DNA from 4 places in the Streptomyces sp. NPDC057428 genome. Region 2 is predicted to be linked to each of the others. Evidence: riboswitches for the same ligand, from Rfam matches in the RefSeq annotation. Region 2 holds a riboswitch; each other region holds the start of a gene.
The links. A riboswitch is a leader RNA that binds a small molecule or an ion and turns the genes downstream of it on or off. The one in region 2 is predicted to bind cyclic di-AMP.
Positions count from the first base shown of each region.

Region 1: linked by a shared signal. The riboswitch ahead of ACFU5K_RS10660 (M23 family metallopeptidase) and the one ahead of ACFU5K_RS07040 (C40 family peptidase) in region 2 are both predicted to bind cyclic di-AMP.
Region 3: linked by a shared signal. The riboswitch ahead of ACFU5K_RS12800 (transglycosylase family protein) and the one ahead of ACFU5K_RS07040 (C40 family peptidase) in region 2 are both predicted to bind cyclic di-AMP.
Region 4: linked by a shared signal. The riboswitch ahead of ACFU5K_RS21610 (NlpC/P60 family protein) and the one ahead of ACFU5K_RS07040 (C40 family peptidase) in region 2 are both predicted to bind cyclic di-AMP.

Region 1 covers NZ_JBHVCT010000019.1:61,960-69,354, forward strand. Annotated here, with positions in the region: tRNA gene ACFU5K_RS10645 (tRNA-Met) at 67-140, shown strand; gene ACFU5K_RS10650 (MerR family transcriptional regulator) at 255-1,001, shown strand; gene ACFU5K_RS10655 (PP2C family protein-serine/threonine phosphatase) at 1,135-2,292, shown strand; cyclic di-AMP (ydaO/yuaA leader) riboswitch at 2,526-2,678, shown strand; gene ACFU5K_RS10660 (M23 family metallopeptidase) at 2,690-3,727, shown strand; gene ACFU5K_RS10665 (aldo/keto reductase) at 3,863-4,807, shown strand; gene ACFU5K_RS10670 (PrsW family glutamic-type intramembrane protease) at 4,850-6,316, opposite strand; gene trmB (tRNA (guanosine(46)-N7)-methyltransferase TrmB) at 6,386-7,246, opposite strand; gene lhgO (L-2-hydroxyglutarate oxidase) at 7,251-7,395, opposite strand, start outside.
Region 2 covers NZ_JBHVCT010000011.1:73,135-80,529, forward strand. Annotated here, with positions in the region: gene ACFU5K_RS07020 (adenosylmethionine--8-amino-7-oxononanoate transaminase) at 1-1,082, opposite strand, end outside; gene bioB (biotin synthase BioB) at 1,075-2,238, opposite strand; gene ACFU5K_RS07030 (8-amino-7-oxononanoate synthase) at 2,381-3,529, shown strand; partial or broken gene ACFU5K_RS07035 (LysE family translocator) at 3,766-3,897, shown strand; gene ACFU5K_RS07040 (C40 family peptidase) at 3,965-4,435, opposite strand; cyclic di-AMP (ydaO/yuaA leader) riboswitch at 4,439-4,635, opposite strand; gene ACFU5K_RS07045 (DUF3103 family protein) at 5,392-6,516, shown strand; gene ACFU5K_RS07050 (alpha/beta hydrolase) at 7,027-7,395, shown strand, end outside.
Region 3 covers NZ_JBHVCT010000025.1:11,161-18,555, forward strand. Annotated here, with positions in the region: gene ACFU5K_RS12790 (septum formation initiator family protein) at 1-378, opposite strand, end outside; gene eno (phosphopyruvate hydratase) at 472-1,758, opposite strand; gene ACFU5K_RS12800 (transglycosylase family protein) at 2,085-2,771, opposite strand; cyclic di-AMP (ydaO/yuaA leader) riboswitch at 2,772-2,944, opposite strand; gene ACFU5K_RS12805 (transglycosylase family protein) at 3,234-4,190, opposite strand; gene ACFU5K_RS12810 (cytochrome P450) at 4,296-5,621, opposite strand; gene ACFU5K_RS12815 (nucleoside triphosphate pyrophosphohydrolase) at 5,618-6,604, opposite strand; gene ACFU5K_RS12820 (SurA N-terminal domain-containing protein) at 6,691-7,347, opposite strand.
Region 4 covers NZ_JBHVCT010000058.1:12,066-19,460, forward strand. Annotated here, with positions in the region: gene ACFU5K_RS21605 (hypothetical protein) at 92-445, shown strand; gene ACFU5K_RS21610 (NlpC/P60 family protein) at 553-1,701, opposite strand; cyclic di-AMP (ydaO/yuaA leader) riboswitch at 1,700-1,892, opposite strand; gene pcrA (DNA helicase PcrA) at 2,153-4,591, shown strand; gene ACFU5K_RS21620 (M23 family metallopeptidase) at 4,593-6,284, opposite strand; gene ACFU5K_RS21625 (esterase/lipase family protein) at 6,523-7,395, opposite strand, start outside.

The DNA of each region.
Region 1 (7,395 bases), on a different contig from region 2:
GACGGCACCGGTGGGGAAAGTGGTCGGAGCACCGTCCCGGATGGCGTAGAGTTGCAATCACAACGACGCGGGGTGGAGCAGCTCGGTAGCTCGCTGGGCTCATAACCCAGAGGTCGCAGGTTCAAATCCTGTCCCCGCTACTGAAGACAGAGGCCCGGATCCTTATCAAGGATCCGGGCCTCTGTCGTGCGTCGGACCGGCCCGAGGGTGCCGGGCTTGACCTTGACGTTGCGTAAAGATCTAGCGTTTCCGGCATGGAGTGGTCCATCCAGGAAATCGCCCGGCGAGCCGGCACCACCAGTCGCACGCTCCGGCACTACGGAGACCTCGGTCTTCTCGTGCCGAGCCGCAAGGGTGCGAACGGCTACCGCTATTACGACCAGGGCGCACTGGTCAGGCTCCAGCGCATCCTGCTGCTGCGGGAGTTGGGGCTCTCGCTGCCCGCGATCAAGGCGGTACTCGAGGGGCAGCGGGACACCTCCGTGGCGCTCCGGGCCCATCTGCGCCTGCTGGAGCAGGAGCGGGAGCGCATCGGACGGCAGATCGCCTCGGTACGGACCACTCTCCACAGGACCGAGGAAGGGGAGGAACTCATGGCCGGGGAAGTGTTCGACGGCTTCGACCACACGGCGTACGAGCAGGAGGTCGGCGAGCGGTGGGGCCGGGAGGCGTACGAGCGGGGCGACCGGTGGTGGCGCGGGCTGAGCACCGCCGAGCGTGCGGCGTTCCAGGACGCGCACGACGTCATCGCCCGCGACTACGGTGCGGCGAGTGCCGCCGGTCTGGAAGCGGGAAGCGACGAGGTGCAGGACATCGCACGGCGGCACTGCGAGTGGCTGTCGGTGACGACGGAGGTCACCCGTTCGTATGTGAGCGGGCTCGGCGAGATGTACGCCGCCGATCCACGCTTCGCGAAGAACTACGATCGCCACGGGGACGGAACCGCCGTCTTCGTACGGGATGCACTGACGATCTACGCTCGGCACCGGCTCTCCGGCTGACCCCCGGAGGAACGTGGCGGCGGTGCGCTCCTTCCTTCGGCCGATGAGCGGTCGCGCCACGGCGCGGCTCCGGCCGGCCGGGTCGGGGCGCGGTACCGTCCGCAGCCGTGGGCGGACGGGCAGGAGTGCACAGGTGGGGAAGCGGGACGTACGGCAGGGGCGCGCACAGGGGAACGAGCGGGCGCGCAGGCTCGTGCGTCTGTTGCCCCCGCTGATGATCTGCTGCGGCGTGGTTGTCGACCTCGAGACCCCGCCCGAGGTCAGCGCCGTGCCGCTCTTCGCCGCGGCACCGCTGATCGCCGCTCCCTTCTTCTCGCTGGCGTCCACGATCCGCGTCGGCGTGGCGGCGATCCTCGTCGTCCTCGCCATCCGCGTCTCCGACGGCATGCTCGCCGACGTCGTCCCGATCACGGACCTGCTCACCCTGGTCACCGTCGCCGGGCTCGCGCTCGTCATCAACCGTGTCGTACAGCGCGGCAACGAGCAGCTGGCTTCGGCGCGGGTCATCGCGGAGACCGCGATGCGCGCGGTGCTCCCCGTGCCGGAGGACCGGATCGGCGGTCTGCTGGTCGCGGCGCGGTACGAGGCGGCCCAGGCGGACGAGTTCGTCGGCGGTGACCTGTTCGCCGTCGCGGACACGCCGTACGGGGTGCGGCTGGTGGTCGGGGACGTGCGGGGCAAGGGCCTGGACGCGGTGGCGGCGGTGGCCGTCGTGATCGGCGCCTTCCGGGAGGCGTCCGAACAGGAGCTCTCGCTGGAGGGCGTGGTCCAGCGGCTCGAGCGGGCGCTCGCGCGGGAGAGCACGCGGCGGGGCGGGCTGGACTCGATGGAGGGGTTCGTCACGGCCGTGCTCGCCGAGATCCCGGTGGGTGCGGACACGCTGCGGGTCGTCAACCGCGGACATCCCGAACCTCTGGTGCTCCACGCGGACGGTGCGCTCGACGTCCTGAGGCCGACCGAGCCCGCCCTGCCGCTCGGGATGGGCCTGGACGCGTGGCCGGACCGTGCGGACGAGTGGCCGCTGCCGGCCGGTGCGACCTTCCTGGCGTTCACCGACGGACTCTCGGAGGCGCGGGACGCCGACGGGGTCTTCTACGATCCGGCGGCCCGGCTGCGCGGCAGGATCTTCCCGGGGCCGGAGGAGCTGCTCTCGGCCCTCACCGACGACGTCCGGCTGCACACCGGGGGGCGGTCGACGGACGACCTCGCGTTGCTCGCGGTCGGGCGGCCGTCCAGGCGGCAGCAGGGGCGACGGAAGACGGTGAAGATCGTGGGACGGGATCGTGAATGACCGAAGACGACCGTCCGTAATCAAAGGGCGTCGCTCCGCAGAACATGTGACGTAACGTCAGAGACTGCTGTGCGCGTGAGGGGTGTGCAACTCGCCCGTTTGAGGCCGATTGGCCCCGTGAAGTCCGGGCCGGGGCCGTGAACGATCTGTGGGAACCGCTTGGTATCGGACCCGCATGTCTATTAACGTTCGATAACGCAGCGCGGTTGTCCCAGTCGTCGCCAGAGGCGGCACCGTGCGCAGCGCCGAATCCCGCAAGGGAACCGGGGAACCACCTACATGGGGTGAATCGGACGCCTGACTCCCGCGAGGGACGAAGGGGCCCGTAGGAGACCTTCCTGCTCCGAACCCGTCAGCTAACCCGGTAGGCGAGAAGGAAGGAAAGGAGTGCGCCCACGTGGCGTCAAATCAGCCTGCCCCCGAGGCTCCGGCACCCTTCAGGCCCGCCGGTCCCGGCGACCAGGGCAGGACGTGGGAGGAATGGAACCCCACCGAGGAGTCCATCCGTCCCGTACGCGGCAAGCACCGCGTAGCCAAGCAGCGCGGTCTCGCCCGTAGCTCCACCGTCCTCGGCGTCGGTGTCATCGCGGCCGTCGGCGCGGGAGGCATGGCCACCGCGCAGAGCAAACCGCCGGTCTCCATCTCCCTTCCCGATTCCATCGCTGACAATCTTCCCGACGCCAAGTCCTTGCCCGGCGTGGGCGCTTATCTGTCCGGCGACACCGATCAGGGCGGCACGGTCACCGCGTCCTCTCCGCTCACCACGGCCGGCATCACCGCCGCCGAGGCCGAGCAGGGCACCACGGACGCCGGCGAGGCGCTGCGTGCCCGCATCCTCCAGCAGGCCGAGCAGCAGCAGGCCGGGGCCGAGGCCGAGGCCAAGGCGACGCAGGAGAAGGCGGCGGCCGAGGAGGCCGCGGCCCAGGCCGCCGAGCAGCAGAGCGACGCGGAGGCCAAGGCCGCCGCGAAGAAGAAGGCCGACGAGGAAGCGGCGAAGAAGAAGGCCGAGGCCGAGCGCCTCGCCAAGCTCGCCCTGAGCTTCGCCCTCCCGACCTCCTCGTACACGATCACCTCGACGTACGGCCAGGCCGGTTCGATGTGGTCCTCCGGCTACCACACCGGTCTGGACTTCGCGGCTCCCACCGGCACCCCGGTCAAGGCCGTGCACAGCGGCACGGTGAAGTCGGCGGGCTGGTCCGGTTCCTACGGCTACCGCACGGTGCTGGAACTCGACGACGGTACCGAGATCTGGTACTGCCACCAGTCGTCGATGGACGTCACCGCCGGCCAGAAGGTCAGCACCGGCGACACCATCGGCCGCGTCGGCGCCACCGGCAATGTGACAGGTCCGCACCTGCACCTGGAGGTGCACACCGCGGACGGCTCGGGCATCGACCCCATGAACTGGCTGCGCAGCAAGGGCCTCTCGATCTGAGTGCCCGCGCCGGCACACGGCGCACCCGCACTCCGGCGGCCCTGGCGCACAACCCCCCGACGCCAGGGCCGCCGGTCCTTCACGGTGCGGGCGGCGAGCGGAATACGCGGCTCCGCCGATGTGTTGAGCTGAGGCATGACATCACTGCGCCCGCTCGGAAACTCGGGCTTCCAGGTCTTCCCCCTCGCTCTCGGCGGCAACGTCTTCGGCTGGACCGCCGACCGGGACACCAGCTTCGCCGTCCTCGACGCGTACACGGCCGCCGGCGGCAACTTCATCGATACCGCCGACTCCTACTCGGCCTGGGTCCCGGGCAACGAGGGTGGTGAGTCGGAGGCGGTGATCGGCGCGTGGCTGTCCGCGCGTTCCCGCAGGGAGGACATCATCGTCGCGACCAAGGTCGGTGCCCACCCCGAGTACAAGGGGCTGTCGGCGGCCACCGTCAAGGGGGCGGCCGAGGCCTCGCTCCGCCGGCTCGGTACCGACCACATCGACCTGTTGTACACGCACTTCGACGACGAGACGGTCCCCGTCGAGGAGATCATCAGCGCCCTCGACGAGCTGGTGAAGGCCGGCAAGGTCCGGGAGATCGCGGCGTCCAACATCAGCCCGGAGCGGCTCAAGGCCTCCCTGGCGTTCTCGGAGCGCGAGGGCCTGGCCCGCTACGTCGCCCTGCAGCCGCACTACAACCTCGTCTCGCGCGACACCTACGAAGGCCCGCTCCAGGACACCGCGGCGGCCGGGGGTCTCGTGTCCGTCCCGTACTTCGCGCTCGCCTCGGGCTTTCTCACCGGCAAGTACCGGCCGGGGGCGGCCGTCGAGAGCGCGCGGGCCGAAGGCGCGGGGAAGCACCTGGAGACCGAACGCGGCCGCAAGGTACTCGGGGCGCTCGACAGGGTGGCTCAGGAGCACGGGGCCGAGATCGCGACGGTGGCGCTGGCCTGGCTGGCGTCCCGGCCGACCGTCGTCGCGCCGATCGCCTCGGCCCGCACGGTCGAACAGCTGCCCGCGCTCGTGGCGGTGGCCGGACTGGAACTGACGGAGAGCCAGCTGGCCGAGCTCACCGAGGCCTCGGCCTGAGAGGTCCTGGCACCACCTGCCCCGGCTCGCGCGTCCGGGCGTTCAGTGCGGGGGAGTCCCGGGGGGCGGGGCGGAACGGGGGCCGTGCTCCAGGTAGGGGTTGTAGCCGCCGTAGTGGCGGTGCGGCGCCGGAATCTGCTGCGGGGCCGGAGCGCCGTGAGGGGGCCGGCGGGGGAACGGCACCTGCGGGGGCCGCCCGTCGGCATGCATCCGGCCCGTCATGCGGGCCGCGTTCGCCAGCGCGGGGCCCGCGACCTCCCGGCGCTGCCAGAGGTGGTGCAGCAACTCCTGCTCCCGGACGGCGAAGTCGGCGCCCGCACCGTCGTGACGGGCGCGCCGGCGCAGCATGGCCAGGGACGTCGCGAACGACTCGTACTCCGCGACCGCACGGGCGGCGTCCCTGCCCCGGGCGCGGTCCTGGGAACCGTGCCAGTGCCGTGCCATGTCGCGGGCCATTCCCCGTGCCCGCATCGAGGCGAGTGCGGGCGGCTCGGCGGGGCCGAGCCAGCCGGCCGCCGCGTACACCGGCAGCTCCGTGGAGAGCGTGCGCAGTTCCCGCTGGCGGGACCAGACGGCCAGCCAGGTCACCAGGCCGAAGCACGGCACCATGAACGCGCCGTACACCGCGTAGAAGCCGTACGGGCCGAAGGACGACGAGCCGTTCCAGAGGGCGTGCATGCCCATGGCCATGGCGAGTCCGAGCAGCGGCAGCAGCACCCGGCGCACCCGGTGGCGCGCGCCGCCCAGCGCCGCGAGCCCGAAGCCGATGCCGGAGAGCACCGTGAACAGGGGGTGCGCGAACGGCGACATCACCACACGGACGAAGAACGTCCCGGCAGTCAGCGAGGCGAGCCCCGTGGTCCCCAGCTCCTGGTCCTCACCGAAGGCCTGGCCCAGGTAGAGGATGTTCTCGGTGAAGGCGAAGCCGGTCGCGGTGAAACCGGCGACCACGATTCCGTCGACGACACCGCCGAACTGCCGTCTGCGGAAGAGGAAGATCAGCAGGACGGCCGCCGCCTTCGCGGTCTCCTCGACGACCGGTGCGATGACGGTGGCGCCGAGGGTGTCCGCGCTCGCCGGATCCGCGGTGGCCGTGGCTATCCACCGGGTGGCGAAGGAATTGGCGATGATGGCGACGAGCGCGGCGGCACAGGCGCCCCAGGAGAAGGCGAACAGCAGATTGCGCCACGGGCCCGGCTCGACACGGTCGAGCCAGCGGAACGCCGCCATCAGCAGCGGCACGGGCAGCACGGCCAGGCCGAGACCCACCAGGAAGCCCTCGGTGCCGGTCTGTTCGCGCACCAGGGCCAGGATCACCAGCCCGCAGAGGGCGAGGACGGTGACGACCGCACCGGCGCGGAAGGCCTTGCTGCGCCAGACCATGCCGACGCGGCTCGGCCGGTAACGCCACTGGCCGCGCTCCGGTACGGCGCCCAGGTACTCGTCGAGCTGCTGCTCCTCGAGAACCGGGACGGCCGGCTGCTGGTGCTGTACGGACCACTCGGACACCTGATGACCCTAACGAGAGGCACCGACACCGTGCCACGGTGCGTCGGCCGGGGGTCCGTCGACGGCTGGTCAGCGACGGGTGAACAGCACGTCGTGGACCACGTGTCCCTTGTCCAGGCCCTGCCCCTCGAAGCGCGTCAGGGGCCGGAAAGCGGGCCGGGGCGCGAAGCCGCCGTCCGCCCGGGTGTTCTCGAACAGGGGATGCGCCGTCAGGACGTCCAGCATCTGCTCGGCGTAGGGCTCCCAGTCCGTCGCGCAGTGGACGAGCGCGCCGGGCTTCAGGCGCTGCGCCACCAGGTCGAGGAACTCCGGCTGGATCAGCCGCCGCTTGTGGTGCCGCTTCTTGGGCCAGGGGTCGGGGAAGTAGACCCGGAGCCCGTCCAGCGCGGCGGGCGCCAGCATCTCGCGCAGCAGGATGATCGCGTCGCCGTTGGCGACCCGGACGTTGGACACGCCCGCCCGGTCGGCGAGCCCGAGCAGATTGCCCTGCCCCGGGGTGTGCACGTCGACGGCGAGGATTCCGGTGGCGGGGTCGTCGGCCGCCATCTGCGCCGTGGCCTCACCCATGCCGAAGCCGATCTCCAGGACCACCGGGAGGCCGTCGAACATCGTGGGGAGGTCGATGACGCTCAGGCCGTCGATGTCCAGGCCCCACTTGGGCCACAGGCGCTGGAGGGCCTCCTCCTGGCCGGTGGTCACCCGACTGCGGCGCGGCTGGAAGCTGCGGATCCGGCGCTCGTGGTGCGAGCCCGCCGGGTCGGCGGCGGGACCGCCGGGGAAGCGGGGCTCCTGGCGCAGTCTGCGCTGGCGTTCGAACGACGCGGCACGCCGTGCTTCCGCGTCCGCGTCCGGCGCGGTGGCGGGCGCGGCCTCCGGCGGGACGCCGGGCGTCTCCTGGGCGGGGCCGGGCGTCTCTGGGGTGGGGTTCACAGGCTCAGACACAATGACCCGATTCTACGGCGGGCGGTGTCCACCCCGTCGCGCGAGCCCGCAGCAGGGCCCGTCGCGCCACCTCCCTCCCGATGGGCAGGGAAGCGGTGGCCGCCGGCGACGGGGCGTTCAGCACGTGCACGGTGTGC
Region 2 (7,395 bases):
GCGGCTTCCGCGAGACCGTCCCGGAGCCCCGCACCGATCCGCTTCACCTCCGACTGCCAGTCCTGGCCCAGCAGGAGGTCCACGGACGCGCACGCCACGGCCGAGGCGAGCGGGTTGCCCATGAACGTGGGCCCGTGGGCCAGCACGGGTACCTCTCCGCGGGAAATGCCCTCCGCCACCCGCGTGGTGCACAGCGTCGCAGCCAGCGTCAGGTAGCCCCCGGTCAGCGCCTTGCCGACGCACATGACATCCGGTGACACCCCCGCGTGTCCGGCCGCGAAGAGCTCCCCCGTCCGCCCGAAACCGGTCGCGATCTCGTCGAACACCAGAAGCACGTCGTTGGCGTCGCACGCCTCGCGCAGCACCCGCAGGTAGGCCGGCGAATGGAAGCGCATCCCGCCCGCTCCCTGGACCACCGGCTCCACGATCACGGCGGCCAGTTCGTCACGGTGGGCGGCGATCAGGTCGTTCACGTGCCGTACGTACGCGTCGTCCGGTTCCGCGTCGAAGCCGTCGGGCGGTGCGTCCGCGAAGACCTGCCGGGGGAGCGAGCCCGACCAGAGGTCGTGCATCCCGCCCTCGGGGTCGCACACCGACATCGGCTGCCAGGTGTCCCCGTGGTACCCGCCGCGCCAGGTCAGCAGCCGGTGCTTGCCCGGCCGCCCGGCCGAGCGCCAGTACTGCAGGCACATCTTCACCGCGACCTCGACCGAGACCGAACCGGAGTCGGCGAGAAAGACGTGTTGCAGTGGCTCCGGGGTGATCTCCACCAGCCGGGCGGCCAGCCGGACGGCGGGTTCGTGCGTGAGCCCGCCGAACATCACATGACTCATCCGGTCCAGCTGGCTCCGGGCGGCGTCGTTGAGCACCGGATGGTTGTAGCCGTGCACCGCCGACCACCAGGACGACATACCGTCCACCAACTCGCTCTGCCCGAGGACGGATTCGGCGAGCCGCAGCCGCACCCCGGATGCGGACCGGACGACCAGTGGCTCCTGGCGGCCGGGCATCGGTCCGTAGGGGTGCCAGACGTGGGCCCGGTCCAGGGCGCGGAGTTCGGCGGGGGTGAACAGGTCAGGCATTGGGTGCGAGATCCGTCCCGGCGCCGCGGCGGCGCACCGCCACCAGATCCGTACGTGCCGCCTGCGCCTCCGCCGGCTCCGGGGCCGTCCGAGGGGAGTCGCCGCACGGAGCGCAGCCGCCCTCGTGCGAACCGCAGCCCGCGGAAGGCTCCGCCCGGTGCTCGGGGAGTGTCTGCGTCCCCGCCCCCTCCACCTCGAAACCGGCGTCCGCGATCATGTCGAGGTCGGTCTGCCCCGCCTGGCCCTCGCTGGTCAGATAGTCGCCCAGGAAGATGGAGTTGACCAGGTTGAGGGCGAGCGGCTGCATCGAGCGCAGGTGGACCTCACGGCCGCCCGCGAGCCGCACCTCCACGTCCGGGCACACGAACCTGACCATCGCGAGGATGCGCAGGCACCGCTGAGGAGTGAGGTGCCAGTCCTTCGCGAGCGGGGTCCCTTCCATGGGGATCAGGAAGTTGACCGGCACGGAGTCGGGATCCAGCTCACGGAGCGAGAAGACGACGTCGACGAGGTCGGCGTCGGTCTCGCCCATGCCGGCGATCAGCCCGGAGCACGCCGAGAGACCGGCGGCCTGGGCCTGCTGCACGGTGTCCACCCGGTCGGCGTACGTATGGGTGGTCGTGATGTCCCCGTACGTCCCCTCGGAGGTGTTGAGGTTGTGGTTGTACGCGTCGGCGCCGGCGGACTTGAGGCGCTCGGCCTGACCCTCGGACAGCAGACCGAGACAGGCGCACACCTCGACGTCCTCGTGCTGCCCCTTGATCGCCTCGATCGTCTTCGACACCCGGTCGACGTCCCGGTCGGTCGGCCCCCGGCCGCTGGCCACCAGACACACGCGCTTGGCGCCGCCGGCCACCCCGGCGGAAGCGGCCTTCTCCGCCTCGTCCGGCTTGATCCAGGTGTACTTGAGGATCTCGGCCTTGGAACCGAGCCGCTGCGAGCAGTAGGAGCAGTCCTCGGGGCAGAGCCCCGACTTCAGGTTGACCAGGTAGTTGAGCTTGACGCGCCTGCCGAACCACTGGCGGCGCACCTTTCCGGCAGCGGCCACCACATCGAGCAGTTCGTCGTCGGAGGTCGCCAGTACGGCGAGCGCTTCGTCACGGGTCGGCAGTTCGCGCCGCAGCCCCTTGTCCACCAGCGTGTTCAGCAGGTCCATGGCGTTGATCCTGACGTACGACACCGCCTCCGGCCAAGGAGGAACCGGACAGGACCGTCGGACGATGCTGTGTGTATTGCCACACCCTGGCCTGTTGCGCCCCGGGCTAGGGTCTGTGAACTGCCTACAAAGGGACCCGCTCATGTCCTACGCCCCGTTCGACTGGATCGACGACGAGACCCGCCGCCGCACAGACGCCGGACTCGTCCGGACCCTGCGCCCCCGGGCCTCCCGGACGGATCTGCTGGACCTCGCGAGCAACGACTACCTGGGGCTGACCAGGCATCCCGAGGTCACCTCCGCCGCGGCTGACGCAGCACGTGAATGGGGCGCGGGAGCCACCGGTTCGCGGCTGGTCACCGGAACCACCGCGCTGCACGCCCGCCTCGAACGCGAACTCGCCGACTTCTGCGGCTTCGAGGCGGCCCTGGTCTTCTCGTCCGGCTACGCGGCCAATCTCGCCGCCCTGACCGCGCTCACCGGACACGACTCTCTGATCGTGTCCGACGCCGGCAACCACGCCTCGATCGTGGACGGCTGCCGGCTCTCCCGGGCCGCCACCGCGGTCGTGCCGCACGCGGACCCCGAGGCCGTGCGCAAGGCGCTCCGGACGCACACGGGACGGGCTCTGGCCGTGACCGACTCCGTCTTCTCGGTCGACGGTGACGCAGCCCCGCTGGCGCCCCTCGCCGAGGCATGCAGGGACGCGGGCGCAGCCCTCCTGGTGGACGACGCACATGGTCTGGGCGTGCTGGGGGACGGCGGGCGCGGCGCCCTCGCCGCCGCAGGACTCGCGGGCGGGGAAGGGATCGTCGCCACGCTCACCCTCTCGAAGTCACTGGGGAGTCAGGGTGGAGCGGTGCTCGGGCCGGACAGGGTCATCTCCCATCTGGTCAACTCCGCCCGGACGTTCATCTTCGACACCGGTCTCGCCCCGGCGGCTGCCGGCGCGGCCTCCGGTGCACTGCGGCTGCTGCGCCGCGAACCCGGACGAGCAGGCCGGGCGCGGGAGGTGGCCGCCGAACTTCACGGCCGGCTGACCGCCGCCGGGCTCACCGCGGTGCGCCCGGACGCGGCCGTCGTCTCGGTCCGCGCACCGTCGGCGGAATCCGCGGTGCGCTGGGCCGCGGACTGCCGTGCCGCAGGCCTCGCGGTGGGGTGCTTCCGGCCGCCTTCGGTGCCGGACGGGATCTCGCGACTCCGGCTGACGGCCCGGGCGGACCTGACGACGGCGCAGATCGAGTCCGCGGTGGCCACGATCGTCGGATCGGCGCCCCCGCAGGTCAGCTGAGGTCCCCCGACGCGGTCACCGCGGACCCGGCGGGCGTGGAGTCCGGTGACGAAGGATCGGTGTGCCACCAGCCGCTCCCAGTGGCCAGTGGGACCATAGGGAAGCAACCGTCACCTTCCGAGCGACCCGGTCTCGGTGTGCGCTGGGCCGTCCCGGCCCAGACCTGACCGGGGTTCACGGCGTGCCGGTCCGGCCGAAACCGCTCCGCAGCAGCGCCAGGAGCGTCGTGGCGGCCGCTCGCGCTCATCTGGAAACCGGCCGGGGACCGCCTCCGCAGGTGGCTGCGCCGGCCGCGTACCGCCCGCGCTGTCGAGGGCGGCGGCGGCGCGGCGTTCACCGCGCTGGGACTCGTGCTGGTGACGGGTCCCTGCCGCACTGGGCCAGGTGAGGAGCGGTGCCGGCGTCAGAGGTGCCGGCACCGGGCGGGCGCAGGAGTCAGCGGACCCTCCCGTACCAGACGCTGTTCGACCAGATCTTCTCCAGCCGGACCACCGCCCCGGTCTTCGGTGAGTGCCAGATCCTGCCGCTGCCGGCGTAGATCCCGACGTGGTAGACACTGCGCCCCGCGTGAAAGAAGACCAGGTCGCCGCGTTTCCGCTGCGACCTGGAGATATGGCGGGTCTTGTTGTACTGCTGCTGCGCCGTGCGGGGAAGTTTCTTGCCCGCTTTCCGGTACGAGTAGAGCGTCAGCCCGGAGCAGTCGAACCGGTGCGGACCCGCGGCGCCGTATCTGTAGGGCGCGCCCTTCTTGGAGGCGGCGATGTCGAGAGCCCTTGTCGAACGGCTCGCGGCCTCGGCGTCGTCGACGAAGCCCGGGGCCAGCATCGTGGTGCCTACAGCGAATGTGAGAACCGAGGCCGTACCGACCCGGGCGAACAGAGACGGGACATGAACCTGCGCAGTCATGCGCAACCCTTCGTCAGCCGCCTGTGAAGGATGACCTGTCGGGTTCGGGCTGGCGAAGTTGCCCGGCCGCGCTAGGCGGCTTCACCCCGAGGGCCGTCCGGATGTCCGGGCGGCCCGTTGTGCTCGGGTCCTCCACTCCTGCCGATCCACTCCTGTCGACCAGGCATCCGGACAGCGGCAGGACTCGGCGTCCGCCCGGACCGCCCCGCCGCGGTGGCGGGGGCTTGTCGTCCCACGGATCTTTACGCACGCACTGCCGGATTTCCTCGTTGAAGCTGCGATATGTGAGAGTCGTCACCACTCATCCGTTCGGGTGGACGGGGCTGATCCGGGCGGCCGGCGGCTGTGCCGGACCAGCCCCGTACCAGCGGCGGAACGACAGATTCCGTTCAGTGTCCGTGCTAGTTGCGCAAGTTGGGCTGTCCCTCGGGTGGGGGACCTTCTACGCCGAACGAGCGAGGAAAACTCATCGGGTCGTCGGGCGTGTCGGCGCGGGACGCCGAGAAGGTCCTGTTTGTCGCAACCTCACCTCAACGCACCAAACGTGGGGGCCGTTGAGTCGCCGTTCCCGACCGGCGGTTTTCGGCTGCGGAGTTTGGACGTGTTCGCGTCTGCCGCCCACCCGCGGGCCTGCGTCGCCGGCAAGCGCAGGCAGATCAACGTCAGGACCACCTCCCACGGGATCACCTCGCGTTTTCTCCCACGCCAACGGCCAGAGAGCCGCCACGAGCTCTGACCGGCCAAGCTGACGACTCCACTGAGGGGGATCACCGCGGTACTCGGGTACCCGAGCGCCATCTACACATCCCCCTGCCTCTATCCGGACGGCACTCTTGTCGGAATGACACGGCACCGTCATGCTTGGCCCGGCCGGTATCTACTCGCATAGATTCCGGCCTCTTCTCCGCCCTGGCCGTACGTCCCATGCGTTGCACGCTCCCAGGAGGAATGCTCTCGTGAGACACCACCACACTCGTCGGCGCGGCGTTGTGCCCCTCATCGCCGCCTGTCTGCTGGCCCTGCCGGCCGCCCAGACCGCCACCGCGCTCCCCGCCACGGAGGCACCGCGAACGCAAGTACCGTCTTCCACCGTTACCGAGACGGAAAACCAGGCCGCCCGCGCCATCGCCACATCACTGTCGGACTCCACCTGGCGCGCCCGGATGCGCGATGCCGCGCTCACCTCCGATGAGTTGGCTGTGACCGCCCTCGCAGGCAAGGCTCCCGGCCGGCTCCAGGCCGCCCTGATCAGAGCCGACCGACGGATCGCCACCGCCAAGGGTCTGGACCCGGGGGTCGGCTCGCTGCTGCGGCTGAGACTCGGAGCCGATTCCATGCGCGGCGCATTGGCGGCCGGTGCCACGCCGTGGGTGGCCGCGAGCGCCGTCGATGAGGACGCCCGCACTGTCACGGCTTACGACAGCCTGGGCCGGACCCACATACTCGACGCTGGTGCGGTGCCCAGCCACCCGGTGTACATCGTCGACATCGACGCATCCAAGGCCCTCGCGGCGGGGCTCAAGGTGCTCAACGACGAGCTCAGCCGTCAAGGTCTGACCTCACCCGCCGAGACGCCGTCGGCTGCCACTTCGGGGTTCTGGACCACCCGCATCTCGGAGATCAGGCTCTCCGACGACGAGGAGCCCTGGGTCAAGGGTGACGCAGAGATCTACACCCTCGTCACAGGGTTCGGCCTTGACGGCAAGGTTCGGGTCGACCCGGTCGACATGCCGTACCTGGACAACGACGGAACCACATACCGGCCGAACCAGATCCTGGTGAACTGGTCCAACTACAAATACAACCTGGCCGACGCCGTCATGATGGAGGAGGACGGGAGCACCAATTACCGCGACTTGGCCAAGGCCATCGCCGCCGTTCTGCTCACCGTCACCGATCAGGGTGTATACGTCCCGCTGGTCAACGCCGTGCTGGACGCCATTCCCGATGACTGGTGGACCGACGACCCCGACTATGTCGACTCCTGGTACACCCTGGCACAGAGCGATAACGGTATCCGGTACGGGGCACGCGGCAACGGCTGGATGGGCGTGCAGCCGTACTACGTGGAACAGTTCTGACACCTGGTACCGAGCGGAGTTGTGCGGCGTGAAGTCGGGGGTGCGCCCTTCCACAACGACGGCGGCAAGACATCCCGACAGGCCTGGGTCCGCTAGGCGATGTCGCCGGTAGTTGCCGGGCGGGGACATAGTTCCCGCCCGGCACGACTCAGCGGACGTCGTGCAATTGGGCTCAGCTTTCGCCGTGCGGTCTGGCGCCGGTGGGCGATAGCGATGACGGGTGAGCTTGCTGTGCCTGCGCGGCCTTGAGTTCGACTGCGCCCGAGCCCGGCAGGGTGTCCAGACCGTGTGGCGGTTCGGCGAAGAACTGCGCAGAGAAGCCCCTGAAGGGGTCAAAGCACCCCTCGAGGGCCTGAGTTCGCTCAGCGGGACAGCGCGCACCGGCTATTGGTTCGGTAAAGAAACAGGTGTACGCCCTGTTCTCAGCAACCTCACAGACGAAAGGATCTGCCGGACGCACGACCAACGGCGCCGTCATCGGCGGCGCATCACCTAGGGGGAGGTGCCACTTTGAGACGCACAGCACTGCTCGGTTCGGCCGGCACTCTGATCGCGGGCACGCTCATAGCGGGCGCGATAGCCGCACCGGCCGCCGGTGCCGACGGCCGCCACCACGGCGACCGCGAGGCGCGCGGGGTGCAGACTGCCGCCGCCAGGGCCGCCAGGGCCGGTATCGACTGGAAGGACTGTCCGGCGGACTGGGCGATCGCCGCTCCCATCCAGTGCGGGTGGGTCAGCGTCCCACTCGACTACAGCAAGCCGGACGGCAAGCAGATCAAGCTCGCGGTCGACCGGCACACCAGCACCGGCACGAAGGCCGAACGGCAGGGCGCCCTAGTCTACAACCCCGGAGGCCCCGGCGGCTCCGGAATGGCGTTC
Region 3 (7,395 bases), on a different contig from region 2:
GTCGGGGTCGACCACCGTGAAGGCGGTCTCGCCCGGCACCACGTAATGGAGGTGCTCGCGGGCCAGACGGCGGATGTACGCGTCGTCCTTGAGCCGCGCCTTCTCGTCGCGCAGCTCCTCGGTCCGCTGGTGCGCCTCCCTCGACAGCCTCTCCTGATCGGCGATCTGGTCGCGCTGGGAGATGTACTGCCGCATGGGGTACGCCAGAGCAACCACCAGGGAGCAGACGATCAGCGCCAGGAACGCCGCCCGCCCGGTGAGCCTGGAGCGGCGGGCCTGGCGCCGGTTCTGGGACCGGTAGACGCGGGCTGCCGTCTGCTCACCGAGCAGTCGCAGCCTGGTCGCGGTGGAGAACCGGTCGCGGTCCTTCCCGCCCATGTCTCACGCCTCCCCGTTACGCACGTCCGTCCCCGCACACGGTACGGGACCGGATGCGGGGACGGACGGAGGCTGGTGCTCCGGACTCGGCCGTCAGCTCTCGAAGCGGAACCGCGGGAACGCCGAACGGCCCGCGTACACCGCGGCGTCGTCGAGGATCTCCTCGATGCGCAGCAGCTGGTTGTACTTGGCGACGCGGTCCGAGCGGGCCGGGGCGCCGGTCTTGATCTGACCGCAGTTCACCGCGACCGCGAGGTCGGCGATGGTGACGTCCTCGGTCTCACCGGAGCGGTGGGACATCATGCACTTGAAGCCGTTGCGCTGGGCGAGCTCCACGGCGTCCAGGGTCTCGGTCAGCGAACCGATCTGGTTGACCTTGACGAGCAGGGCGTTGGCCGAGCCCTCCTCGATGCCGCGGGCGAGGCGCTCCGGGTTGGTCACGAACAGGTCGTCGCCGACGATCTGCACCTTGGAGCCCAGCTTGTCGGTGATGACCTTCCAGCCGGCCCAGTCGTCCTCGTACAGCGGGTCCTCGATGGAGACCAGCGGGTACGCGGAGACGAGCTCCTCGTAGTACTCGGTCATCTCGGCGGCCGAACGGGACTTGCCCTCGAACTCGTAGACGCCGTCCTTGTAGAACTCGGACGCGGCGACGTCGAGGGCGAGCGCGATGTCGCGGCCCGGGACGTAACCGGCCTCCTTGACGGCCTCGAGGATGAGGTCGAGGGCGGCGCGGTTGGACTCGAGGTTGGGGGCGAAGCCGCCCTCGTCGCCGAGACCGGTGGAGAGACCCTTGGTCTTCAGGACCTTCTTCAGCGTGTGGTAGATCTCCGCGCCCCAGCGAAGGGCCTCGGAGAAGGACTCGGCGCCGATCGGCGCGATCATGAACTCCTGGATGTCCACGTTGGAGTCGGCGTGCGAGCCGCCGTTCAGGATGTTCATCATCGGAACGGGCAGCAGGTGCGCGTTCGGGCCGCCGAGGTAGCGGAACAGCGGGAGGTCGGAGGCCTCGGACGCGGCGTGCGCCACGGCCAGCGAGACACCGAGGATGGCGTTGGCGCCGAGGGAGGCCTTGTTCTCGGTGGCGTCCAGGTCGAACATCGCCTGGTCGATGAGGCGCTGCTCGGTGGCGTCGTAACCGACGAGCTCCGGGCCGATCTGCTCGATCACGGCGAGGACGGCCTTCTCGACGCCCTTGCCCTGGTAGCGGTTGGGGTCACCGTCACGAAGCTCAATGGCCTCGAACGCACCGGTGGAGGCGCCGGACGGAACAGCAGCACGTCCCGTGCTGCCGTCGTCGAGGCCGACCTCGACCTCGACCGTGGGGTTGCCCCGGGAGTCGAGGATTTCCCTGGCTACGACGACGTCGATGGACGGCACGAGGCATCTCCTTCTGGGATATGACGCTGGTTGTGCAGGGTCACTGTGGCCTTGCGCCACGAGCCTAACCGGCTCGGCCCGCTCCGTCGGCCGTCCGCCCGCCCCCTGGGACGAAAAAGGACCCAAGGGCCTGCATTACGGGCAAAACTCCAGATATTTACTGGCCAGTAACTACAACAGTTGAACGCAGACCCCCACAGCGGCCCGTCGTGGGGTCCCCCGAGGCAACCCCCCGAGGGGCGCACCGGGCACGACCCGGCCCGGCACGCAGGAGGTGGGCGTGCTGGGCCGGGCCGCCGGGGAGGGGGACACCGGACCGCCCGTGACTACTTCAGGTGAAGCTGCTGACCCGGGAAGATCAGGTCGGCGTCGTGGACGATGTCGTCGTTCAGCTTGAACAGCTTCTGCCAGCCGCCCTTGACCTTCTTCGCGTCGGCGATCTTGCTGAGGGTGTCGCCGGCCTTGACCTTGTACTCGCCGTCGCCCTTCTCGACCTTCTGACCGGTCGGGGTGGTGACGGTCTCCTTGGGAGCCGTGCGCTTCTCGCTGCGCGAGGCGGGCTGCTCGGCCTTGCGCTCCGGCTGCGCCTTCGTGTCGGCCTTCGGCGCGGAGCCGGTGTCCACACCCGGGTCCACACCGTCGTCGGTCAGGCCGCCGGCACCGGCGCAGGCCCAGGCGCCGGGGCCCTGCAGGTCGAGGAGCTTCTCGGCGACGGCTATCTGCTGGTCCTTGGTGGCCAGGTCGGCGCGGGCCGCGTACTGCGTACCGCCGGCGGCCGCCCAACTGGAGGCCGAGAACTGCAGGCCGCCGTAGTAGCCGTTGCCGGTGTTGATGGACCAGTTGCCACCGGACTCGCACTGGGCGACGGCGTCCCAGGTGGCGACGGAGGCAGCGGAAGCACCGGTCGCGCCCATCAGCGGGACGGCGATGGCCGCACCGGTGACGCCCGCCAGGGTGGCGATACGGACGGCCTTGGACGGGCGGCGGTGCTTGCCCTTGCTGGAAAGCAGCATGGTTCTCCTCACCGACGCCTACGAGGTGAGCTGTCGGGTTCGGGCCTGTGAGTTGCCCGGCCGACCGCACTCGCGGACGACTTCACCCCCAGCCGGTCCCTCAGCCGTCCTCCGACGGCCGGGTCACGGCACTTACCTGGGTCCCCCGCTCCTGCCTACGGCGCTTTACGCGTCGTTCCCCTCGACCGACGGCAGGATTCGGCGTGACGGTCGAAGGTGCCCGCGGTGCGAGCGGCTCCGACCGTAAACACACGCAACCCCTACATTCAAAAATGGGCATAACGGTCAATCAGCCCTTTAGCGATCGACCTACCGGTCCGTTTGCGCAGGTCGGAGCGGATATGGGCAGACCGGGCGTACATGACACGCCAGTTGAAGCAAAGAGACCCATGTCTCACTTGCGCATAAGTGGACATAGGCCTCTGAACTACCCCTGATTTCGGAGTGTTTTCGTGCTTTTGATCAGTTGGTGGCAGGAGCCTCCGCCTGGGTCCCGCTCGCGTCCGAAGCCAGGCCGAGACCGAGGTCCAGACTCTGGCCGGGAAGGATCAGGTCGGGGTCGGAGCCGAGCTCGTCCTTGTTGGCCTCATAGAGGGCGGGCCAGCCACCGGGGAGCTCCTCCGTATCGGCGATCGCCCAGAGGTTGTCACCCTCCTGGACGGTGTACGTCCCCTCGGCGCCCTGACGCGCCTCGGAGTCACCGCGCGAGGCATGCCTGCCCGACTCGCGGCCTTCGGTGGCCGCTGACGACGCGTCGGTCGCTTCGGGGGCGGGCGTGCCGCGGTGCTTCCCGGCCTTCGCCCCGTCACTCTTCGGGGCTCCAGAGGTCTCGGACGCCTCGGGGGACGGTGCGACGGAAGGCGCGGTGCCGGACTTGTCCACCTTGTTTCCCTTGTCCGCCTTGCTGCCGGACGCGCCCTTGCCGGCCTTGCCCTTCGCGCCCGCGTCGTCCTGCTCCTCGGACGAGGGGGTGCCGGAGGGTGTCGCGGCCTCCGTCGGCTCGGCGGACGGCCCGTCACCCGGATCGATACCCGGCAGTACCCCGTCGAGCGCCAGCCCGGAGATCACCGCGCAGCTGGGCCACGCCTGGGGGCCCTTGTCGTCCAGCACCTTCTCGGCGATGGCGATCTGCTGCGAGCGGCTCGCGAGGTCGGCGCGGGACGCGTACGCCGTGCCGCCGTAGGCCGACCATGTGGCCTCGGAGAACTGCAGGCCTCCGTAGTAGCCGTTGCCGAGGTCGGCGCTCCATATGCCACCGCTCTCGCACTCGGCGACGCGGTCCCACGTCGAGGCGTCTGCGGCCTGCGCGCCACCGGCGCCGAGCAGCGGGATGGCAATCGCCGACCCTGTGACGCCTGCGGCGACGACGATGGCGGGTGCCTGACGAGGGCGACGGTGTCTGCCGTTCGCGGAGCCCATGGGGTTGCCTTCCGTGTGACTGACATGTGACGGGTGAGTCGAACGGTGAACCTAGCCGTACTCGAACGTGTGTCACAAGTCGATGCAGCGGAGATCACGTGAAAGTCACAGAGTTGACAGAACGTCACCTTGCGCCGGTGTATGGCCGGGACCGAACTCCACGGGAAGCGTGCGCAGTCCACGCATGATGAGCCCTCCGCGCCACCGCAAATCGGCATGTTCGGCGGCAATCCGCAGGTCAGGGAGCCGTTTCAAAAGCGTCGCCAGGGCTACCTGACCCTCCAGGCGGGCCAGCGGCGCCCCCAGGCAGTAGTGGATTCCGTGACCGTAGCCCAGGTGCTGATTGTCACTCCGAGCGAGATCCAGGGTGTCCGCATCCTGGAATCGCTCGGGGTCCCGGTCAGCGGCGGCGAGCACCACGAGGACGGGATCGCCCGCCGCGACGACCTGCCCTCCCAGAGTCACGGGTTCGGTGGCGTAGCGCCATGTGGCGAGCTCCACCGGCCCGTCGTAGCGCAGCAGCTCCTCGACACCCGTGGCGAGCAGTTCGGTCTCCCCCGCCGCCAGCGAGCGCTCCAGACGCTCGTGCTGCGACGGGTTGCGCAGCAACGCGTAGACCCCGTTGCCGATCAGGTTGACGGTCGTCTCGAAGCCGGCGAACAGAAGGATGAAGGCCATCGCCGCGGCCTCGTTCTCGGTGAGGTGCTCACCGTGGTCACTGGCCTTGATCAGGCCGGAGATGAGATCGTCGCCGGGATTCTCCCTTTTGCGGTGGATGAGTTCGGCGAGATAGCCGCGCATCTTCTTCACCGACCTGGCCACTCCGCCCCGCGGGCCGCCGCCGTGCCGGATCATCATCCCCGCCCAGTCACGGAAGTCGTCCTGGTCCTCCCGGGGGACTCCCAGCAGGTCGCAGATCGCGTAGATGGGCAGCGGGAAGGCGAAGTCGTGGATGAGGTCCGCCTTCCCCTCCTCGATGAAGGAGTCGATGAGGCTGTCCGTCAGTTCCTGCACACGAGGCGCGAACTCGGCCACCCGGCGCGGGGTGAAAGCCTTGGACACGAGCCGGCGCAGCCGGGTGTGGTCCGGCGGATCGATGTTCAGCAGATGCGTCATCAGCTCCGCCTTGCGCTCACCCGGGATGCCCGTCTTCCCCTTGGCGTTCGCCGATCCGGCGTGGTGGGCCGGGTTCTTGGAGAGCCTGGTGTCGGCGAGAGCCTGCCTGGCATCCGCGTACCTGGTCACCAGCCAGGCCTCGACCCCGCTGGGCAGCGCTGTGCGGTGCACGGGGCTGTGCTCGCGCAGCCAGGCGTAGGCGGGGTACGGGTCGGTGGCGAACTCCCATGTGAAGAGCTCGGGTCCGGCCTCGGGGGCGACTTCGGAGGCGAAGGGCGTTCCGGGGGCGGGCGGCGTTCCGGGGCCGTCGTTCATTCCTGGACGCCGTCCGTCGCGCCGTCGAGCCCCTCGGCGGCCCTGATGGCGTCACGGTAGGCACGCGCGGCGGCGCGCAGGGCGGCCTCCGGGTCGACGCCGTCCTGTTCGGCCCGCACGGCGAGGGCGAGCAACTGGTAACCGATCCCGCCGCCCTCGGGGATCGCCACTCCGAGGCCCGCCGCACGGACCCTGCTGCCGAGTTTGGCGGCGAGCGCCAGGCCGGGCTGGCCGAGCGGCACTCCGTCGGTGACCGAGGCACGCTGCTTCTCGATCGCCTTCGTACGCAGCCAGTGCGCGTGGACGTCCTCCGGGGTCTCGGCGGTCTCGTCGCCGAACACGTGCGGATGGCGGTGGATCAGCTTCTCGACGATCGTCGCCGCGACGTCGTCGATGCCGAAGGGCTCCTCCGGGTCCTCCTCGGCGATGCGCGCGTGGAAGACGACCTGGAGCAGCACGTCGCCGAGCTCCTCGCGCAGTTCCTCGCGGTCGCCGTCCTCGATGGCCTCGACCAGCTCGTACGCCTCCTCGATGGCGTACTTCGCCAGGCCCGCGTGCGTCTTCTGCGAGGTCCACGGGCACTCGAGCCTGATCCGGTCCATGACCTGGACCAGATCCAGGAGCCGGGCGCCGGGCAGGTCGTACGAACCGGGCAGGAGCTCCAGGTCGGGCATCCGCACCCGGCCGGAACCGCCCAGCCGGGCGAGTCCGTCGGTCAGCGCCTGATCGCTCTCTCCGCCGACCATCACCACCACGGTCCGGCCGCCCGCGCAGTCGTCCACCAGCTCCTCGGCCGACGGCGAGGCGTGCTCGGCCGCGACCCCCGCCTCCCGCAGGTACGGCAGCTGCGGGTGGTCCCGCTCGGGGCACAGCACCTTGTCGGCCGCGCGCAGCGTCTGCCAGGCGGGCCAGGACAGCAGACCGGGGGCGACCCGGTGGCTGGCGGTGAGCAGGACGATACGGCCGGGGTCTTCAGCGTTCACCACCCGAACCTACCTCCCGGCGGGGGAGGACCTCCCGTCCGGATCAGGCGCGAGACCTGCCTGACCAGGACGAGCCATCCCAGGGGTCAGGCGCCTGTCTCCGGTTCCTGGCCCTGGAGGGTGGTGACCTGCTTGATCCACGCTGTCTTGTACGTGCTGAGCTGCACCTTCTTGTCGTCCCAGCTGCCGTAGCGCGGGTTGACGTCGATGTGCAGCGCCTTGGACGCCTCGGTGAGCGCCTTGCTCACGGCCTGCTGGCCGGCCGGAGTCCGCAGATCGGCGCCGAGCGCACGGGCCAGCTTCGGGAGCTGGACCTCCTTGCGCAGATCATCCTCGATCTGGCCGGGGGCGACCCAACGCTGCTCCAGCGACACCGTACGCAGGCCCTTGTCCCCGCCGTACTGCGCTGCGGCCTCCGCGTGGATCTGCTGGATCTCCTTGCGACTGACGGTCACGCCGGCGTCCTTCGCGGCCCGGTCCAGGACCCGCCCGAAGATGAGGCCGTGCAGCTTGGCCCGGTTCAGCTGCCCGGTCTTCTTGACCAGTTCCTCGGACTGCCCGGCACTCTGCTGCGCCGTACGTACGTCGGCCGCCTGTGCCTGGACGGTCGCCACGTCGATCCGGTCGCCGCCCACGACGGCCGCGGCACCCGGATGGGCCTCGCTGCCGCAGGCGGTCAGAAGCGGTCCCGCGAGGAGTGTTGCGGCGGAAAGGACGAGCGCGGTACGACGGCGGCGGTGCAAAGGAGCCTCCCGGGGAGAGTTTGTGCATCAGTGCACAAAGCCTTGCGG
Region 4 (7,395 bases), on a different contig from region 2:
AGCCCGGCAATTCGCACAGTCCTCGCGTCAGTTCATCGGTAAGTCATACCTGGCCGAAGAGTGCTGATATGGCCGGGGCTAGGCTGCGGCCATGGACGTACTCATCAATGTCGTCGTGGCCTTGCACATCATCGGAATCGCCTCCCTGCTGGGCGGTTTCCTCACCCAGGTGAAGGCCATGGGGGCGGGCACGGCCCGCTTCGTCCCCGCCATGCTCCACGGCGCGCTCACCATGCTCGTCACCGGAATCGCCCTCGTCGGACTGAACCAGGCCGACGACCAGTCGGTGAACAATGTCAAGATCGGGATCAAGCTCCTGCTCCTCGTCGTGATCCTCGCGCTGGTCTACGTGAAGCGCGACGACGAGAAGGCCGGCAAAGGTGCCTTCGCCGCGGTCGGCGCACTCACCGTCGCCAACATCTTCATCGCCACGCTCTGGACCTGAGCGTCCCGCGCGGACGCAGGAGGGGCCCGGGGACGATCCCCGGGCCCCTCCTGCGTGTCCAGCCTCCGTCGTGGGCCGTGCCGCCGCGTACGGAGAACCCCATGCCGTCATGCCGGGCGGACGCTCCCGTATATCGGCATGTAGTAGATCGACTCCTCGCGGACGCTCGCACCCGGCTTGGGCGCGTGGATCATCATGCCGTCCCCCTTGTAGATGCCGACGTGACTGATGTCGTCGTAGAAGAAGACCAGGTCACCGGGTTTCAGGTCCGCCGTCGCCACCCGCGTGCCGACCTTGACCTGGTCCCACGTCGTGCGCGGCAGGTCGACGCCGGCAGCCTTCCAGGCCGCCTGGGTCAGCCCGGAGCAGTCGTACGAGGACGGGCCCGTCGCACCCCACACGTACGGCTTGCCGATCTGGGCGCGCGCGAAGGCCAGGACCTTCTCGGCCTTCGTGGCGTAGCCGCTGCCGGAGTCCGTGCCGCCGGTCCCCGAGCCCGTGTCCTGCCCGGCGTTCTCCGGGGCGCGCTCGGCCTCCGTCTTGTCGGCGGCGGCCTGCTGCCGGGCCAGATCCTCGGCCTTGCGCTTCGCCTCCGCCTCCTTCTTGCGCTCCAGCTCGGCGAGCCGCGCCTTCTCCTCGGCGGTCAGCTCCGACAGCAGCGAACGCGCCTCGGTGAGCTTCGTCTGCACGTGCTGCTTGCTGGTGCGGAGCGTGGCCTGCGACTCGGTCAGCGTCTCCAGGCTCTTCGTCGCCTCGACGCGCTTCGCCGCGGCTTCCTTCTGCTGCGTACGGAACTCGGTGACCGTCTTCTGCTGCCGGCTGGTCATCCGGGCCATCAGCTGGTCCTGGTCGAAGTACGACTGCGGGTCGTCCGCCAGGAAGAACGTCGCAGTCGGGGCGATCGCGCCGCTGCGGTACTGGGCGGCGGCGTAACTGCCCAGCTCGCGGCGCGTCTCGTTCAGCTTGTCGGCCCGCTGGGCCGCCGCCTCCAGGAGCGCGTCGACCTTGGAGCGCTGCTCGGCGGACGCGGACTTCGCCTGGTTGTACTCCTGGGTCGCGGCACCGGCCTGCCGGTAGAGGGCGTCGACCTTCTTCTGCACTTCCTCGATGCTGGGCTTGGGCTGTGCCGGGGCCGCCGTCGCGCTCTGCGCGGAGAGCAGGGTGACGGAGGCGAGCGCCGCCGTCGTGAGACCGAAGGCAGGGGTGGTCGTGCGCACCCGGGTGCGCTGCTTGCGATGCGACGCCAAGGCCGGCATCTCCTTCCGTGGACCGCCTACCAGGTTAGCGATGGGGGTCCCCCAGGCCCTTCAGGCACTGGGGGGAGGGTTCGGGCGGAACGGAAGGCTGCCCTACGGTCCGGTGAAGACTGACCGATTCACCCCGGTGCTGCTTGTGGGTCCCCGGTTCCGGGCTCCTCACAGGAGTACGGATTCGGCGGGGGTGCCCGCGCGGCGTGGTTCGCCTCAAGTGGGTACGGGACACCCGTCGGAGCACGCTAACCAACCCGTGGTGCTCCTGTGAAGGATGGTGGCCGATATGCCCGATACATTTCCGTGACCTTCCGCGGGAGCCGGTCCGTCCGGCCGGCCTGTGCAGGCCGCCCGATCTCACGCACCGTGGCCGATCCGTCCCGGCGGGCGCACGGTGCGGGTCCGTGTGGCCGATCCGTCCCGGGCTGTCGGTGCGGCCGCCTAGACTCGTTAAGCGATGAGCAGCCTCTTTGACGACAGTTTCCTGACCGGCCTCCAGCAAGCTGAGGAAGGCCCCCCGCCGCCCCCCGAGGAGCACGCGCCCGAGGCGGTGCCGGAGGGCCTGTTCAAGGACGTCTTCGACGCCCCGCCGCCGCCCCGTGACGCGTACTACCGCGACGGCGCCCCGCGTCCCGTCGTCGACTCCGCGGCTCTGCTCGACGGGCTGAACACCGAACAGCGCGCCGCGGTCGTGCACGCCGGATCTCCACTGCTCATCGTCGCGGGAGCCGGGTCCGGCAAGACCAGGGTGCTCACGCACCGCATCGCGCACCTGCTCGCCGAGCGCGGGGTCCACCCGGGCCAGATCCTCGCGATCACCTTCACCAACAAGGCCGCGGGCGAGATGAAGGAGCGCGTCGAGGACCTCGTGGGTCCGCGCGCGAACGCCATGTGGGTCATGACGTTCCACAGCGCCTGCGTGCGCATCCTGCGCCGCGAGTCCAAGCTCCTCGGATTCACCTCGTCGTTCTCGATCTACGATGCCGCCGACTCCAAGCGGCTCATGGCGCTGGTCTGCCGTGATCTGGACCTTGACCCGAAGCGATACCCGCCGAAGTCGTTCACGGCGAAGGTCTCGAACCTGAAGAACGAGCTGATCGACGAGGAGACCTTCGCGGGCCAGGCCGCCGACGGCTTCGAGAAGACGCTCGCGCAGGCCTACGCGCTCTACCAGGCGCGGCTCCGTGAGGCCAACGCGCTGGACTTCGACGACATCATCATGACGACGGTGCACCTGCTCCAGGCTTTCCCCGACGTCGCCGAGCACTACCGCCGGCGCTTCCGCCACGTCATGGTCGACGAGTACCAGGACACCAACCACGCCCAGTACACGCTGGTCCGCGAGCTGGTCGGCCCCGCCGGTGAGGCCGACGCCCCGGGCGAGCTCTGCGTCGTGGGTGACGCGGACCAGTCGATCTACGCCTTCCGCGGCGCGACCATCCGCAACATCCTCCAGTTCGAGGAGGACTACCCGGACGCGAAGACGATCATGCTGGAGCAGAACTACCGCTCCACCCAGACCATCCTCTCCGCAGCCAACGCCGTCATCGAGCGCAACGAGAGCCGTCGCCCCAAGAACCTCTGGACGAACGCCGGCACCGGCACCCGGATCGCGGGCTACGTCGCCGACACCGAGCACGACGAGGCGCAGTTCGTCGCCGACGAGATCGACCGGCTGACGGACGCGGGGGAGGCGAAGGCGGGCGACGTCGCCGTCTTCTACCGCACGAACGCCCAGTCCCGTGTCTTCGAAGAGATCTTCATCCGCGTCGGGCTGCCCTACAAGGTCGTCGGCGGCGTGCGCTTCTACGAGCGCAAGGAGGTCAGGGACGTCCTGGCCTACCTCCGGGTCCTCTCCAACCCCGAGGACACCGTCCCGCTGCGCCGTATCCTCAACGTGCCGAAGCGCGGTATCGGCGACCGGGCCGAGGCGATGATCGACGCGCTGTCGATGCGCGAGAAGATCTCCTTCCCGCAGGCGCTGCGCCGGGTCGACGAGGCGTACGGGATGGCGGCGCGCTCGGCCAACGCCGTGAAGCGGTTCAACACGCTCATGGAGGAGCTCCGCACGATCGTGGAGTCCGGTGCGGGACCGGCGGTCGTGCTGGAGGCGGTCATGGAGCGTACCGGCTACCTCGCCGAGCTCCAGGCCTCCACCGACCCGCAGGACGAGACCCGTATCGAGAACCTCCAGGAGCTCGCCTCCGTCGCTCTCGAGTTCGAGCAGGAGCGCGCGGCGGACGAGGGCTCCGGGACGCTCGCCGAGTTCCTGGAGAAGGTCGCGCTGGTCGCCGACGCCGACCAGATCCCCGACGAGGACGAGGACGGCTCCGGTGTCGTCACTCTGATGACGCTGCACACCGCCAAGGGCCTGGAATTCCCGGTGGTGTTCCTGACCGGCATGGAGGACGGCGTCTTCCCGCACATGCGCGCGCTGGGGCAGGTGAAGGAGCTGGAGGAGGAGCGCCGGCTCGCCTACGTGGGCATCACCCGTGCCCGCGAGCGGCTGTTCCTCACCCGGGCGGCGATGCGGAGTGCCTGGGGCCAGCCCTCGTACAACCCGCCCTCGCGCTTCCTGGAGGAGATCCCCGACCAGCACCTGGAGTGGAAGCGCAAGGGGCCGATGGCCGCTGTGGCGGGACCGACCTCAGGGATCACGTCGTCCCTGTCCTCGTCGCGCTCGAAGTCCGGTCCTTCGGGATTCGCGACCCGGCGCACGTCCGAGAAGCCCGTGGTCACCCTGGTGGCGGGGGACCGGGTCACGCACGACCAGTTCGGTCTGGGCACGGTGACCGCGGTCGAGGGGTTCGGCGACCAGGCCAAGGCGACGGTCGACTTCGGCGACGAGCGTCCGAAGAAGCTACTGCTGCGCTACGCGCCGGTCGAGAAGCTCTGACTCAGTTCGGGTTGAGGCCGTGGCTGCGGAGCCACGGCATCGGGTCGATCGCCGAGCCGCCACCGGGCCGTACCTCGAAGTGCAGGTGCGGGCCGGTGGAGTTGCCGGAGCTTCCCGAGTAGGCGATGACGTCGCCCGCCTTGACCGAACCCGACCGGATCTTGGTCGTGCTGAGGTGGCAGTACCAGGTCTCCGTGCCGTCGGCCGCGGTGACGATGGCCATGTTGCCGTAGGCGCTGTTCCACTGGGTGCGCACGGTGCCGTCGGTGGCCGCCATCACGGGCGTGCCGAAGGTCACCGGGAAGTCGATACCGGTGTGGACCGACATCCAGTTCACCCCGGCCTGGCCGTAGGTGGCGCTGAGGCCGTGCTGCGAGACGGGCAGGACGAACTTGGGGCGCAGGGCCTCCCGGCGGGCGGCCTCCTCCTCGCGCTTCTTCTTGTCGGCCGCCTGGCGCTCCTTCAGGTCGAGGCGCTCCTGGGTGCGGCTGGCGCGGTCGGCGAAGTTCGCGGCGTCGGCGTTGAGAGCGGCCAGCTGGGTGTCCAGCTCGTTGTTGGCGACGGCCGTCCTGGTGGTGGCGGCGTCGGCCGCAGCCATCGACGTGGTGTCGTCCTTCGTCTCGTCGGCCCCGCCCATGCCGCCCACGGAGGCGGCGGCGATGCCCGCGACGCTCATGACGCAGGCGGAGGGCACGGCGACGGTGAGGAGCGCGGAGCGCTTCGCGGGAGTGCGACGACGTCCCCGGCTGCCGCCGCGCGTGGCGGAGCGGGTGACGGGGCGTAGGGCGGCGGCCCCCGAGTCGGTGGTCAGTTCGACGAAATCCGGGATCTGCGCGGCAGCCCGTGCTCCGGGAGCCTCGTCGTAGTCGTCGGTGTGCGCGGAGGCCGTGTCGTGGGCGGCGGCGGTCCGCGCGAGTTCGTCGTCGTAGGTCAGGGACTCGTCGTAGGTGTCGGGCCCGACGTGCTCCGAGGCGTACGGGTCGTCCTGCCCGTCGTGCACGGCCGGGGTCTCGTCGTGCGGCCCGGGGGCGTCGCAGGAGACGGGGGTGTCGTGCGATCCGGCGACGTCGTGAGCCGTGAACTCGCCCGTCTCGTAGGCGGACGGCTGGTGTTCGTACGCGGGATACGACGTCTGTTCGGGTGCGTACGCGGTGCTCTCGGGCGTGCCGCCGGTGTTCCAGGCGGTGGCGTCGTACGTGCCGGTCTCGGGTGCCGTGTAACTCTCGTACCCCGCGGTCTCGAAGGCGGGGGCGGTATACGTCCCGGTCGTGTAGGCCGTGCTGTCGAAGGTCGTGGTGGCGAAGGCGCCGGTGTCTCCCGCGGCCCACTGGTCGGCCCTGCCGGTGTGGTCCCAACCTGTGGTGTCCCACTGACCCGTCGTGTCGGCGGTGCCGTACTGGGCGGGGGCCGTGGCTTCCGGCGCCCAGGCGCCGGTGGTGTCGTAACCCTGGGGTGCCTGCGGATGGCCCTGGACGCCGTAGGCGTCGTACGGGGCCTGTTGGTGCGCCCCGGTGTCCCAGGCGCTGGAGTCGGTGCCGCCGTAGCCGACGTCGTGGACCGGGTAACCGCTCTCGTACGTCTCATGGCCGCCGTCGTGCGGGCCGGGCAGGTTCCCGAAGAGCGGGTCGGTGTCGAAGCTGCCGGTAGGGGTGTCGTAATCGACGTACCCGGCGTGGGGGTGCTGGTCGTTCACCAACTTCTCTCTCGCCTCGGCAGCAGGACCTGTTCCGGGGGTTGTTGAGGGGACCCCGGGGGAGCAGTGGCCGCGACTGTACCCGGCGGTACGCGGGGACGACAATCTTCGGCGGCCTCCAGCCGCACAGGAAACGGGCAATCGGCCGCCTTTCGGCGGGCCGAAGCCCCATGTTTGGCCCTACGTTCGAAATCTGTTCTATTCAATGGGGCGGTTCGTGACCTTTCGTCACTCCCGGTCACGCGGCGGAGGTGGTTCCCGGGGCGCTGATGACCGTTCCGTCGGACTCCAGTGCCTGACGGATCGCAGAAGCGACCGCCGGGTGCACGGGCAGCGCGAGATGGCCGATGCCGGTGACGCGCACGTTCACGGCGTCGAGGTCCGGGTGGTCCACACAGGCTGTCTCCACGGGAAGGATCACCCTGTCGAGTTCGCTCCAGAAGCTGACGAACCGTGTACGGCAACCGGGGGCGGGGCGACGCAGCTCCTCGATCAGGTCCGATCCGCTGCGCATCTGCCGCACGATGGGGTGCGCGCCGGCCAGCGGGGCGACGGCGGTGCCGCCGTGCGGGGTGCCGAGGGTGACGAGTGTGCGCACCCGACGGTCACCGCCCAGTCGTTGCACGTAGTACCGCGCGATCAGGCCGCCGAGGCTGTGGCCGACTATGTCGACCTCGTGGTGCCCGGTGCGGGCGCAGATCTCCTCGACGTGACGGTCGAGCAGCTCGGCCGCGGTGCGGATGTCGCAGGTCAGGGGCGAGTAGTTGAGGGATTCCAGATGGTGCCAGCCGTGCCTGGCCAGGGAGCGGCGGAGCAGCACGAACACGGAGCGGTTGTCGATGAAGCCGTGCAGCAGGACCACCGGCGGGCGCTCACCGATCGTCGAGGGCAGGGCGGGCGTGTCGGCCGGACGGGTGATTTCGTCAGGGGTGGGGCCGAGATCTGCTCCGGTGGTGCACGGATCCGGTCCGGTGTTCGGCCCGGCGAGGGAGCGGAGGGCTTCGTCCGGGCTCGCCGTGGCGCCTGGGACGAGGCCGGTTCCCGTACCGGCCGGGACGACTTCGGCGGGGCCGGCTTCGGAGGCTGTGGAGACGGCGCGGCCGGAGCCCGT